DNA from 3 places in the Kocuria sp. JC486 genome. Region 1 is predicted to be linked to each of the others. Evidence: predicted binding sites of a transcription regulator. Region 1 holds the regulator's gene; each other region holds the start of a gene.
What was found. Region 1 encodes HrcA, which represses chaperone genes, less so after heat shock. Its sites were predicted from a motif close to TTNGCACTCGNNNNNNNCGAGTGCNAA; they were not measured.

Region 1 (3,275 bases):
CCCAGGCTGGCGGCGACCATGGGAACCCGCACGACCATGTGCAGGTCGTCCCCGTCGCGACGGAAGGTGGGATCGTTCTGCACCCGGGTTTCCACATAGAGGTCACCGTTGGGGCCGCCGGCGGTCCCCGCCTCCCCCTGGCCCGTCAGGCGAATGCGAGTGCCGGTGCGCACACCCGCGGGGATCTTGACGTTGAGCTGACGCTTGTCCCGCACACGGCCCTGGCCGTAGCACTCCTGGCAGGGGTGCTCGATGACGGTGCCGAACCCGTCACAAGCGTGGCAGGGTGCTACGGTCATGACGGTGCCCAGGGGCGAGCGGATGGGCTGACGCACCTGTCCGGCACCGCCGCAGATCCCGCATTGGGTCGGTTCCGTCCCTGGCTGGCAGCAGGAGCCGCTGCACTCGGGGCACACGACGGCGGTGTCAACCGTGATGCGCTTGTCGGTGCCGAACACGGCTTCCTGAAGGGAAACGGCCTCGGTGATCAGGGCGTCCTGCCCCTGACGGGTACGAGACTTCGGGCCCTGTTGGCCGCCGGCGCCCTGGAAGAAGGCGTCGAAGATGTCGCCGAATCCACCGAAGCCGGCACCACCGAAACCACCTGCGCCGCCGAAGCCACTCTGACCGTTCTCGTCGCCCGTGGCGTCGTAGATCCGCCGCTTCTCCGGGTCCGAGAGGACGTCGTTGGCGTGCGCCACCCGTTTGAACTCTTCGGCTGCTTCCGGGGAAGGGTTGACGTCCGGGTGCAGCTTTCGCGCCTTCTTGCGGTACGCACGCTTGATCTCCTCTGCGCTGGCATCGCGGGAGACCCCAAGGGTCTGGTAGTGATCGCTCAACGATTAGTCCGTTCCGTCGTCGTTGTCTGAAGTTTCTGAAGTGTCTGAAGTGGTGTCTGGGCCCGGCCGTAAGTGCTCGGTCCACCGTCCGCGAGCGCGCGAACAGCGACGGACCGGACGGGCCCGGTCGGCGAAGGGCTCAGTTCTGCAGCACCCTCGAGAGATAGCGGGCCACCGCGCGGACCGCCGCCATGGTGGACGGGTAATCCATGCGCGTGGGTCCCAGAACGCCCAGCTTGGCGCCGTCGTGCGGTCCGTACCCGGTGGCCACGACGGCCGTCTCGACCAGCGGGTCGGAGGCATCCTCGGCGCCGATGCGGACGGCGATTCCACGTTCGTCCTGCTCCATCTCGGACAGGAGTCGTAGCAGCGCCACCTGTTCCTCGAGTGCTTCGAGCACGGGGCCGATTGTACGAGCAAAGTCACCCGTGGACTGGGCAAGGTTGGCTGTTCCGGCCATCACCATGCGTTGCTCGGCACTCGTGGCGCCCAGCGCCTGCAGAGCCTCTGCCACGGCCGCCAACACGACGCGTTCCGGCTGTGGAACCTTGAGAACGGTCGCCGTCACAGCCGCGACGGCCTCGGAGACCGCCCGGCCGGTGGTGAGGGCCAGGACGCGGGCACGGGCGTCGAGCACGTCGGACTCGGACACGGCCACCGGCAGCCTGGTCACCCGCTGGGACACGCGCCCGTCCGTGGGGATGAGGACGACCAACACCTGGTGTTCGTCCATTCGCACGAGTTCCACGTGGCGCACCGTGGTCACTGTGACCGTCGGGTACTGCACGACCGCCACCTGGTGAGTCAGTTGGGACAGGAGCCGCACCGTGCGCTCCATGACGTCGTCGATGTCCTCCGCACCTTCCAGCAGCGTGCGGATGGCCCGCCGTTCGGGTGCCGAGAGAGGTTTGAGCGAGGTGATCCGGTCGACGAAAGCGCGGTAGCCCTTTTCCGTCGGGATACGACCGGCACTCGTGTGCGGGGCCATGATGAGTCCCTCGTCCTCCAGGACGCCCATGTCGTTGCGAACCGTCGCCGAGGAGACGCCCAGTCGGTGGCGTTCGACCAGCGCCTGCGAACCGACCGGCTCCCGGGAATGGACGTAGTCCTCCACGATGGCCTGAAGCACCTGCAGACGTCGGGGGTGGTCCATCACGAGTCCTCCTTCTGCAAGCGATCGGTCTCAGCGGCCAGACACCGTACCCGGTTGGCACTCTGCCCCACACAGTGCCAATGAGTCTAGCGGTCCGGGTCGATCCGCGACGTGGGCCCGGCCCCTTGGTACGCTCGCGGCTGATTCCGGCCGTGAACGCCCGTTCCACCCGCCGAATCCACGTCCCGCGCTTGTCCCAGTGATGCCAGGAGGCAACCCTTGTCCGGTCCGTCTTGGGGTCCGCAGAGCCTGGAATCGCTCTCCGCCCAGCGCCGTCCCCCGCAGGCACAGCCCCTGCCCGTCGCTCGAGGATTGGTCCTGGAAGAGGTGTCCACCGGGTGGGTCGGTGCGGTCGTGTCCTTGGAGACCATCGGCGGAATGCGCGTGCTCGGTCTGGAGGACCGCCGCGGCAAGGTTCGGGCCTTCCCCCTCGGGCCCGGTTTCCTGTACGAGGGACAGCCGGTCATTGCCGCAGAACCACGACGGCGTGAGCAGAAGTCTGCACCTCGCCGGACCCGCTCCGGCTCCGTCGAGGTCGAAGGCTTCCGTGCCCGCACGGCCAAGGCCTCCAGGATCTGGGTCGAGGGCAAGCACGACGCCGAACTGGTGGCCAAGGTCTGGGGACACGACCTGGCCGTCGAGGGCATCGTCGTCGAACCCTTGCACGGCGTGGACGACCTGGCCGCCGCGGTAGCCGACTTTCAACCGGGGCCGACGCGTCGCCTGGGGATCCTGGTGGACCACCTGGTGCAGGGCTCCAAGGAGTCGCGGATCGCGGAACAAACCATGCGGGTCCCGTCGGCACCGGGCAACGTCCTGATCCTGGGGCACCCGTACATCGACATCTGGCAGGCCGTGAAACCCTCCGTGCTGGGCATCCCCGCCTGGCCGCACGTGCCCCGCGGGACGGACTGGAAGACGGGGATCTGCAAGGGCCTCGGGTGGCCGCATGCCAACGCCGAGGACACGGGCAAGGCGTGGAGTCGGATCCTGGCCAAGGTTGACACCTACGCCGACCTCGAACCCGCCCTGCTGGGTCGGGTGGAGGAACTGATCGACTTCGTCACCGTCGCCTGACAAGGAACCGCCGAGCGGGCGGGTAAACTCTGGGCTGACCGATTTGCCGCGACACCAGCGGCCGCCGGCTCCCAGGAACCGGCCCGCTGCGCCGACATCCAGCTGGCAGCACCGACCGTTCGACCGTGATCTGCACGGTCTCGATCTTGAAGGTAGACGTGCCCGTTTCGACCAACAGCAGCCGTGGAACCGACGAGCAGCAGAAG
Region 2 (3,275 bases), on a different contig from region 1:
GGGCGCCGGGTTCAAGGCCAGTGGCGGCAACGCCGTCTACGCCGCCTCCAAGTTCGCCCTGCGGGCCTTCGGCGATGCCTTGCGGCAGGAGGTCGAACCCGACGGCATTCGCGTCAGCTCCGTTCACCCCGGCCCCACGGACACACCCATGCTGCGGGGCATCTTCGAGTCCGTCGGAAAGCCGTACCGGGCCGAGGAATACATCCAACCGGCCACGGTGGCAGCGGCCGTCCGGACCGTCGTCGACGCCGGTCCGGATGTCCAACTCACCACCGTGTCCGTCCGCCCGCGGACCGAACAGAAGGGCTGAACCGTGGGGGAACAGCAGCCCGCGGGGCTGGACGACCTGAGCCTGCAGATCCTCGAACTCGAGGGGCGGCGGTTCAAGTACCAGGGTGCCAAGGAACGGGCGATCCGCAGCGAGCTCGGGATCCCGGTGACGGCGTACTACCAACGGCTCAACGTGCTCATCGACGACGCGGACGCCTGGGCGCTGCGGCCCGCCTTGCTGCGCAGACTCCGTGACCAGCGTGACGGGGCCTCCGGTGCGACGGCCTGAGCGGGACCGTCCCGGGGCCGTGGGGCTGCCCGAGATGGGAGGATGGTGCCCATGACCCCGTCCAGTCAGTCTCCGGCCAACCCGCCTGCGCGCGACCCCGAGGTGTCCGCGGGGCGTACCTCGTCGTCGGCCTCCGCGTCGTCGTGGCCCCGCGACGCCTTCGACGACGTACCGGAGGAGGGGGCGCGAGTCGGAGCCCACAGGGCCCTGGACGCCCCCGCCCCGCGGGTGACCCGCCAGATCGCCGGTCTGCTCCTGGCCGGGGCGGTGGCCCTCGCGGTCGGAGCGGCTGCCTACCTGCTCGGCGGCAACTCCGAGGCCGCCCCGGGGGCTGCGAGTGGGGCTTCGGCCTCGCCGTCGCAGTCTCAGTCGCAGTCGCAAGAGGCGACCGAATCGGCCACGCCCACGCAGGAGGCCGAACCCACGGTGGAGCCCGACGCCTCCGTCCAGGTGGGCGTCTACAACGCGGCCGAGGTCGACGGGGCCGCGGGCACCACGGCCCAGGACCTGAGCTCAGCCGGGTGGACGGTCTCCGCCACCGACGACTGGGGCGTGGGTGTGGAGCAGAGCGTGGTCTACTACGCCGACGACGAGGAACAGGCGCAGGCCGTCGCGGATCATCTGGGGATCGAACAAGTGGCCAGTGACGAGGCGGTGGGTTACCCGATCGTCGTCGTGATCGGATCCGATCTTGCCGAGGACGGTGCGTGAGTCGCCGTGAACGCCCACGGTGAACACTGAGTCGAACTGGCTCAAGGGGTTTGCACTCACCCGGACAGAGTGCCAATAATGGGCTTAGCACTCAGTCGCGTGGACTGCTAGGTGGCCATGCTGCGGCCGCCACGGTTCCCGGCACAGTGAGTGAACTCCAGCCGAACTCGGTGAGGGGCAATGACGTGCGGGCCATCCCACGCGCTTGCTCCGTCCGTCGCGGGCACCGGGTGCGGCGCACAGTCTGTTGACCGTCCAGGAGGGACGAAACACATGGCAAAGTTGATCGCTTTCGACGAGGAGGCCCGTCGCGGTCTCGAACGCGGCCTGAACACCCTGGCCGACGCCGTCAAGGTCACCCTCGGCCCGCGCGGCCGCAACGTCGTGCTCGAGAAGTCGTGGGGCGCCCCCACGATCACCAACGACGGTGTCTCCATCGCCAAGGAGATCGAGCTCGAGGACCCCTACGAGAAGATCGGCGCCGAGCTGGTCAAGGAGGTCGCCAAGAAGACCGACGACGTCGCCGGTGACGGCACCACCACCGCAACCGTTCTGGCCCAGGCCCTGGTCCGTGAGGGCCTGCGCAACGTGGCCGCCGGCGCGGATCCGCTGTCGCTCAAGCGCGGCATCGAGAAGGCCGTGGCAGCCGTGACGGAGGAACTGCTGTCCTCCGCCAAGGAGGTCGAGACCGAGGACGAGATCGCCGCCACCGCGTCCATCTCGGCCGCTGACCCGGAGATCGGCAAGCTCATCGCCGAGGCCATGGAGAAGGTCGGCAAGGAAGGCGTCATCACGGTCGAGGAGTCCAACACCTTCGGGCTGGACCTCGAACTGACCGAGGGCATGCGCTTCGACAAGGGCTACCTCTCCGGTTACTTCGTGACCGACACCGACCGTCAGGAAGCGGTCCTGGAGGACCCCTACATCCTGATCGTCAACTCCAAGATCTCCGCCGTGAAGGACCTGGTCCCCGTGCTGGAGAAGGTCATGCAGGGCGGCAAGCCGCTGCTGATCATCGCCGAGGACGTCGAGGGCGAGGCGCTGGCCATGCTGGTGCTCAACAAGATCCGCGGCGCGGTCAAGTCCGTGGCCGTCAAGGCTCCGGGCTTCGGTGACCGCCGGAAGGCTCAGCTGGCCGACATCGCCATCCTGACCGGTGGCCAGGTCATCACCGAAGAGGTCGGCCTCTCCCTGGAGACCGCGACCCTGGACGAGCTGGGCACCGCCCGCAAGGTCGTCGTCACCAAGGACGAGACCACGATCGTCGACGGCGCCGGCACCCAGGAGGAGATCGAAGGCCGCGTGGCCCAGATCCGCGCCGAGATCGAGAACTCCGATTCGGACTACGACCGCGAGAAGCTGCAGGAGCGCCTGGCCAAGCTGGCCGGTGGCGTGGCAGTGCTCAAGGCCGGTGCCGCGACCGAGGTGGAGCTCAAGGAGCGCAAGCACCGCATCGAGGACGCCGTGCGCAACGCCAAGGCCGCCGTGGAGGAGGGCATCGTCGCCGGTGGTGGCGTGGCTCTGATCCAGGCCGGCAAGTCGGCGTTCGAGAAGCTGACCCTCGACGGTGACGAGGCCACCGGCGCGAACATCGTCAAGGTCGCCATCGACGCACCGCTCAAGCAGATCGCTCTGAACGCAGGGCTGGAGCCGGGCGTCGTCGTCGACAAGGTCCGTGGCCTGGACAAGGGCTTCGGCCTGAACGCCGCGACCGGCGAGTACGAGGACCTGATGGCCGCGGGCATCAACGACCCCGTCAAGGTGACCCGGTCGGCGCTGCAGAACGCCGGTTCGATCGCCGGTCTGTTCCTGACCACCGAGGCCGTCGTGGCCGACAAGCCGGAGCCCGCTCCGGCAGGCGGCGGAGAGGACCCGATGGGCGGCATGGGCGGCATGATGTGATCCAGCCGCACGGCTGATCAGCTGCCGCGCAGCACCCCACACCTCCGCCGAGTGTCCGTTTCCGGTCGCTTCCACCCGTGGAAAGCGACCGGAAACGGACACT
Region 3 (3,275 bases), on a different contig from region 1:
GCTGGTCCAGGGTGACCTGCTCGAGCGTGATCCCCAGTTCGGAGGTCACCACGGTGCCACCGGTCAGGGCGGCCAGGTCCTCCAGGATCGCCTTGCGGCGGTCCCCGAAGCCCGGTGCCTTGAGGGCGACGACGTCCAGGTTGCCGCGCAGCTTGTTGACCACGAGCGTGGACAGGGCTTCGCCCTCGACGTCCTCGGCGATGATCGTCAGCGGCTTCTTGGCCTGCAGGACCTTCTCGAGCACCGGCATGATGTCGGCGGCCGAGGAGATCTTGCCCTGGTAGAGCAGGATGTAGCCATCGGACATGACGGCTTCCTGGCGCTCGGCGTCCTTGACGAACGACGGCGACAGGTAGCCCTTGTCGAACTGCATGCCTTCGGTGACGTCGAGTTCGATCTCGGTGCCCGAGCCGTCCTCGATCGTGATCACGCCGTCCTTGCCCACCACGGAGAAGGCACGGGCGATCAGTTCGCCGATCTCGTCGGACTGCGAGGAGATGGCGGCGACCCTGGCGGTCTGTTCGCCTTCCACGGGGCGGGCGTTGTCCAGCAGACGCTGGGACACTGCCTGCACCGCGGCCTCGATGCCCTTCTTGATCTGGGCGGGAGCGGCACCGGCGGCCACGTTTCGCAGGCCTTCGGTCACCAGCGCCTGGGCCAGCACCGTTGCGGTGGTGGTTCCGTCACCGGCGACGTCGTTGGTCTTGGTCGCGACTTCCTTGGCCAGTTGGGCGCCCAGGTTCTCGTACGCGTCGTCGAGCTCGACCTCGCGGGCGATGGTCACGCCGTCGTTGGTGATGACGGGTGCGCCCCACTGCTTGTCGAGCACCACGTTGCGGCCGCGGGGGCCCAGGGTGACCTTGACGGTGTCGGCGAGTTTGTCGACGCCCGCCTTCAGATGGTTACGGGCGTCCTCATTGAAAATGAGTTGCTTTGCCATGTCGGTGTGAACTCAGCTCACTTCTCGACGACGGCGAGGACGTCGCGCGCCGGGAGGACCAGGTACTCCTGGCCGCCGTACTTGACCTCGGTTCCGCCGTACTTGGAGAAGATCACGACGTCGCCCTCCTTGACGTCCATCGGAAGGCGGTTGCCGGACTCGTCGAAACGACCCGGGCCGACAGCCAGGACCTTGCCCTCCTGGGGCTTCTCCTTGGCGGTGTCCGGGATGACCAGACCGGAAGCGGTGGTCTGCTCGGCTTCAACAACCTGAACGACGATGCGGTCTTCGAGCGGCTTGATGGAGATCGACACGATGGCTCCTTTTCATGGACTCACGGGTGAGTCGCGTCGGAATGCTTGTGCTTGTCACGGTCACTCACCCGGGCTGCTGCCCCCTGTGCGCGGCCACTCGAGGTGGCCGGGTCAGGGGATCCCGGATGGACGTGGACCTGCGGGCGTGCCAACCGTCGTCGCGGTGCCGATCGGCCCGATTCCCTTAGCACCCCCGCAAGGAGAGTGCCAACGATCACTGTAAGAGCCCCTTAGCAGTCGGTCAAGGCGAGTGCCAGCCTGACGCTCACAGCGGACAGTGGGTCCGTGGCTGGCCCGGAGCCGGCCGACGGTAGCGTGGTAGTTGTGTCCTCCGCGTACGCCTCCGATGCCCCAGCCCCGGTCGAGGAATCCTCACCACTGTTGCGCCTGTTGACCCCCGAGGGTCGAGCCTTGGTGGACGGGCTGGGTCCGTACCGCGAACGCGACGCCCTTGCGCACGTGACGCGTCTGCGCGCGGAGGGGGTCGATCCGGAGGTGGCGGCCGCCGCCGTGACCCAGTCCCGACTTCGGACCGCCGCCGCGGAGAAGTTCGGCGATCGGGCTCCCCGGATGTTCTTCACCCGAGCGGGTCTGGAACAGGCCACCCGCCACGCGGTGGCCGATCTTCACGCCCGCCGATTCGCGGCGGCAGGTGTGGCGAACGTGGCCGATCTGGGCTGTGGCATCGGCGCGGACGCCATCGCACTGGCCGAGTGCGGACTCGGCGTCGTGGCGGTGGAGCTCGATCCCACGACCGCAGCGGTCGCCTCGGCCAATCTGGCGGACTTCCGGGACACCACCGTGGTCTGCGGTGACGTGCTCGACCTCGGGCTCGACGACCTCCCGGGTGGGCGCCCCGAGGCGGTGTGGCTGGATCCGGCGCGGCGCACACCGGACCGTCCCGAATCCGCGGCGAGCCACAGGCTCTTCGACCCGGAAGCGTTCTCCCCTCCCCTGTCCTTCGTCGAGGCTCTTGCCGCCACCGGGATGCCCGTGGGGGTCAAGCTGGGGCCGGGCCTTCCGCACGACGCCATCCCCTCGGGGTGCGAAGCCCAATGGGTCTCCCACCGCGGGGACGTTGTCGAAGTCGTGCTCTGGTTCAACACCCTGGCGCGCGAAGGCGTACGACGCGCGGCGACCGTCATGGACGACGACGGCCGGGTCCACGAGTTGACCTCCGCCGAGGACTTTCCACAGGGGCCCACGGACGCTCAATCCCAGGGGTCGCCGTCGTCGGAATCGACGTCAGAGGCGTCATCGGAACCGACGCCCCGCGGGGTGCCGAACGCAGGCGAACTCCTGTGGGAACCCGACGGCGCGGTGATCCGGGCCGGGCTGGTGCAGGAACTGGCCGCGGACCTGGGCGCCCAATTGCTGCATCCTCGGATCGCCTACCTGGTCGGGTTGGAATCGGAAGATGCCCCTACCGCATCACCGTTCGCCCGCGCCTACCGCATCCGGGAAGTCCTGCCGCACACCGTCAAGGTGCTCAAGACCTGGGTCAAGACCAACCAGGTGGGAACCCTGGAGATCAAGAAGCGGGGCACGGATGTCACCCCCGAGCAGCTGCGCAAGCAGCTCAAACCCAAGGGGCCCAACCGCGCCACCCTGATCCTCACCCGGGTGGCCACCGACGACGGCGAGCGCCGCGTGGTCCTGGTCGCGGACCCCGTGCGGTAGTCCATTTCTCGGTTTCACCAGGCGCGTCACTGCGCGGGCTGGGCCTCCTCGATCCTGGTGACCAGCTCCTGGTGGCTGCCCGGTTCACTGGCCGGGGCCTCCGGGTCCTCGGCAGCCTTCTTCTGCATCATCTGCAGCGCCACCACCCGGGTCGCGGCCTCGTCGAGCCGGTCCTCCGGGATGGCACTGGATTCGACGGCCTGGACGATGTCGGCGTGGGCGGCGGCGGCGTCCTCGGGCATGAGCAGCAGGTCCGCGCCGGCCTGCAGTGCGGCGCCGGCCGGGGTGGTCACGCCGGTGTCGATCGTCTTTCCGGGACCGACCATGCCTTGCAGTGCACC

Region 2: groL (chaperonin GroEL) is a predicted target of HrcA. The motif match lies at 1,320-1,346, and genes of this name have one in related genera.
Region 3: groES (co-chaperone GroES) is a predicted target of HrcA. The motif match lies at 1,485-1,511, and genes of this name have one in related genera.

What each region holds. Positions count from the first base shown of each region.
Region 1 is NZ_JAAOZS010000001.1:109,827-113,101, forward strand. It holds gene dnaJ (molecular chaperone DnaJ) at 1-839, opposite strand, end outside; gene hrcA (heat-inducible transcriptional repressor HrcA) at 979-1,992, opposite strand; gene GWK18_RS00490 (DUF3097 domain-containing protein) at 2,212-3,069, shown strand; gene GWK18_RS00495 (DUF4870 domain-containing protein) at 3,228-3,275, shown strand, end outside.
Region 2 is NZ_JAAOZS010000009.1:29,845-33,119, forward strand. It holds gene GWK18_RS06435 (SDR family oxidoreductase) at 1-310, shown strand, start outside; gene GWK18_RS06440 (DUF3263 domain-containing protein) at 314-559, shown strand; gene GWK18_RS06445 (LytR C-terminal domain-containing protein) at 611-1,270, shown strand; gene groL (chaperonin GroEL) at 1,544-3,172, shown strand.
Region 3 is NZ_JAAOZS010000024.1:7,690-10,964, reverse strand. It holds gene groL (chaperonin GroEL) at 1-940, opposite strand, end outside; gene groES (co-chaperone GroES) at 958-1,254, opposite strand; gene GWK18_RS11090 (methyltransferase domain-containing protein) at 1,579-2,934, shown strand; gene GWK18_RS11085 (glycoside hydrolase family 3 protein) at 2,961-3,275, opposite strand, start outside.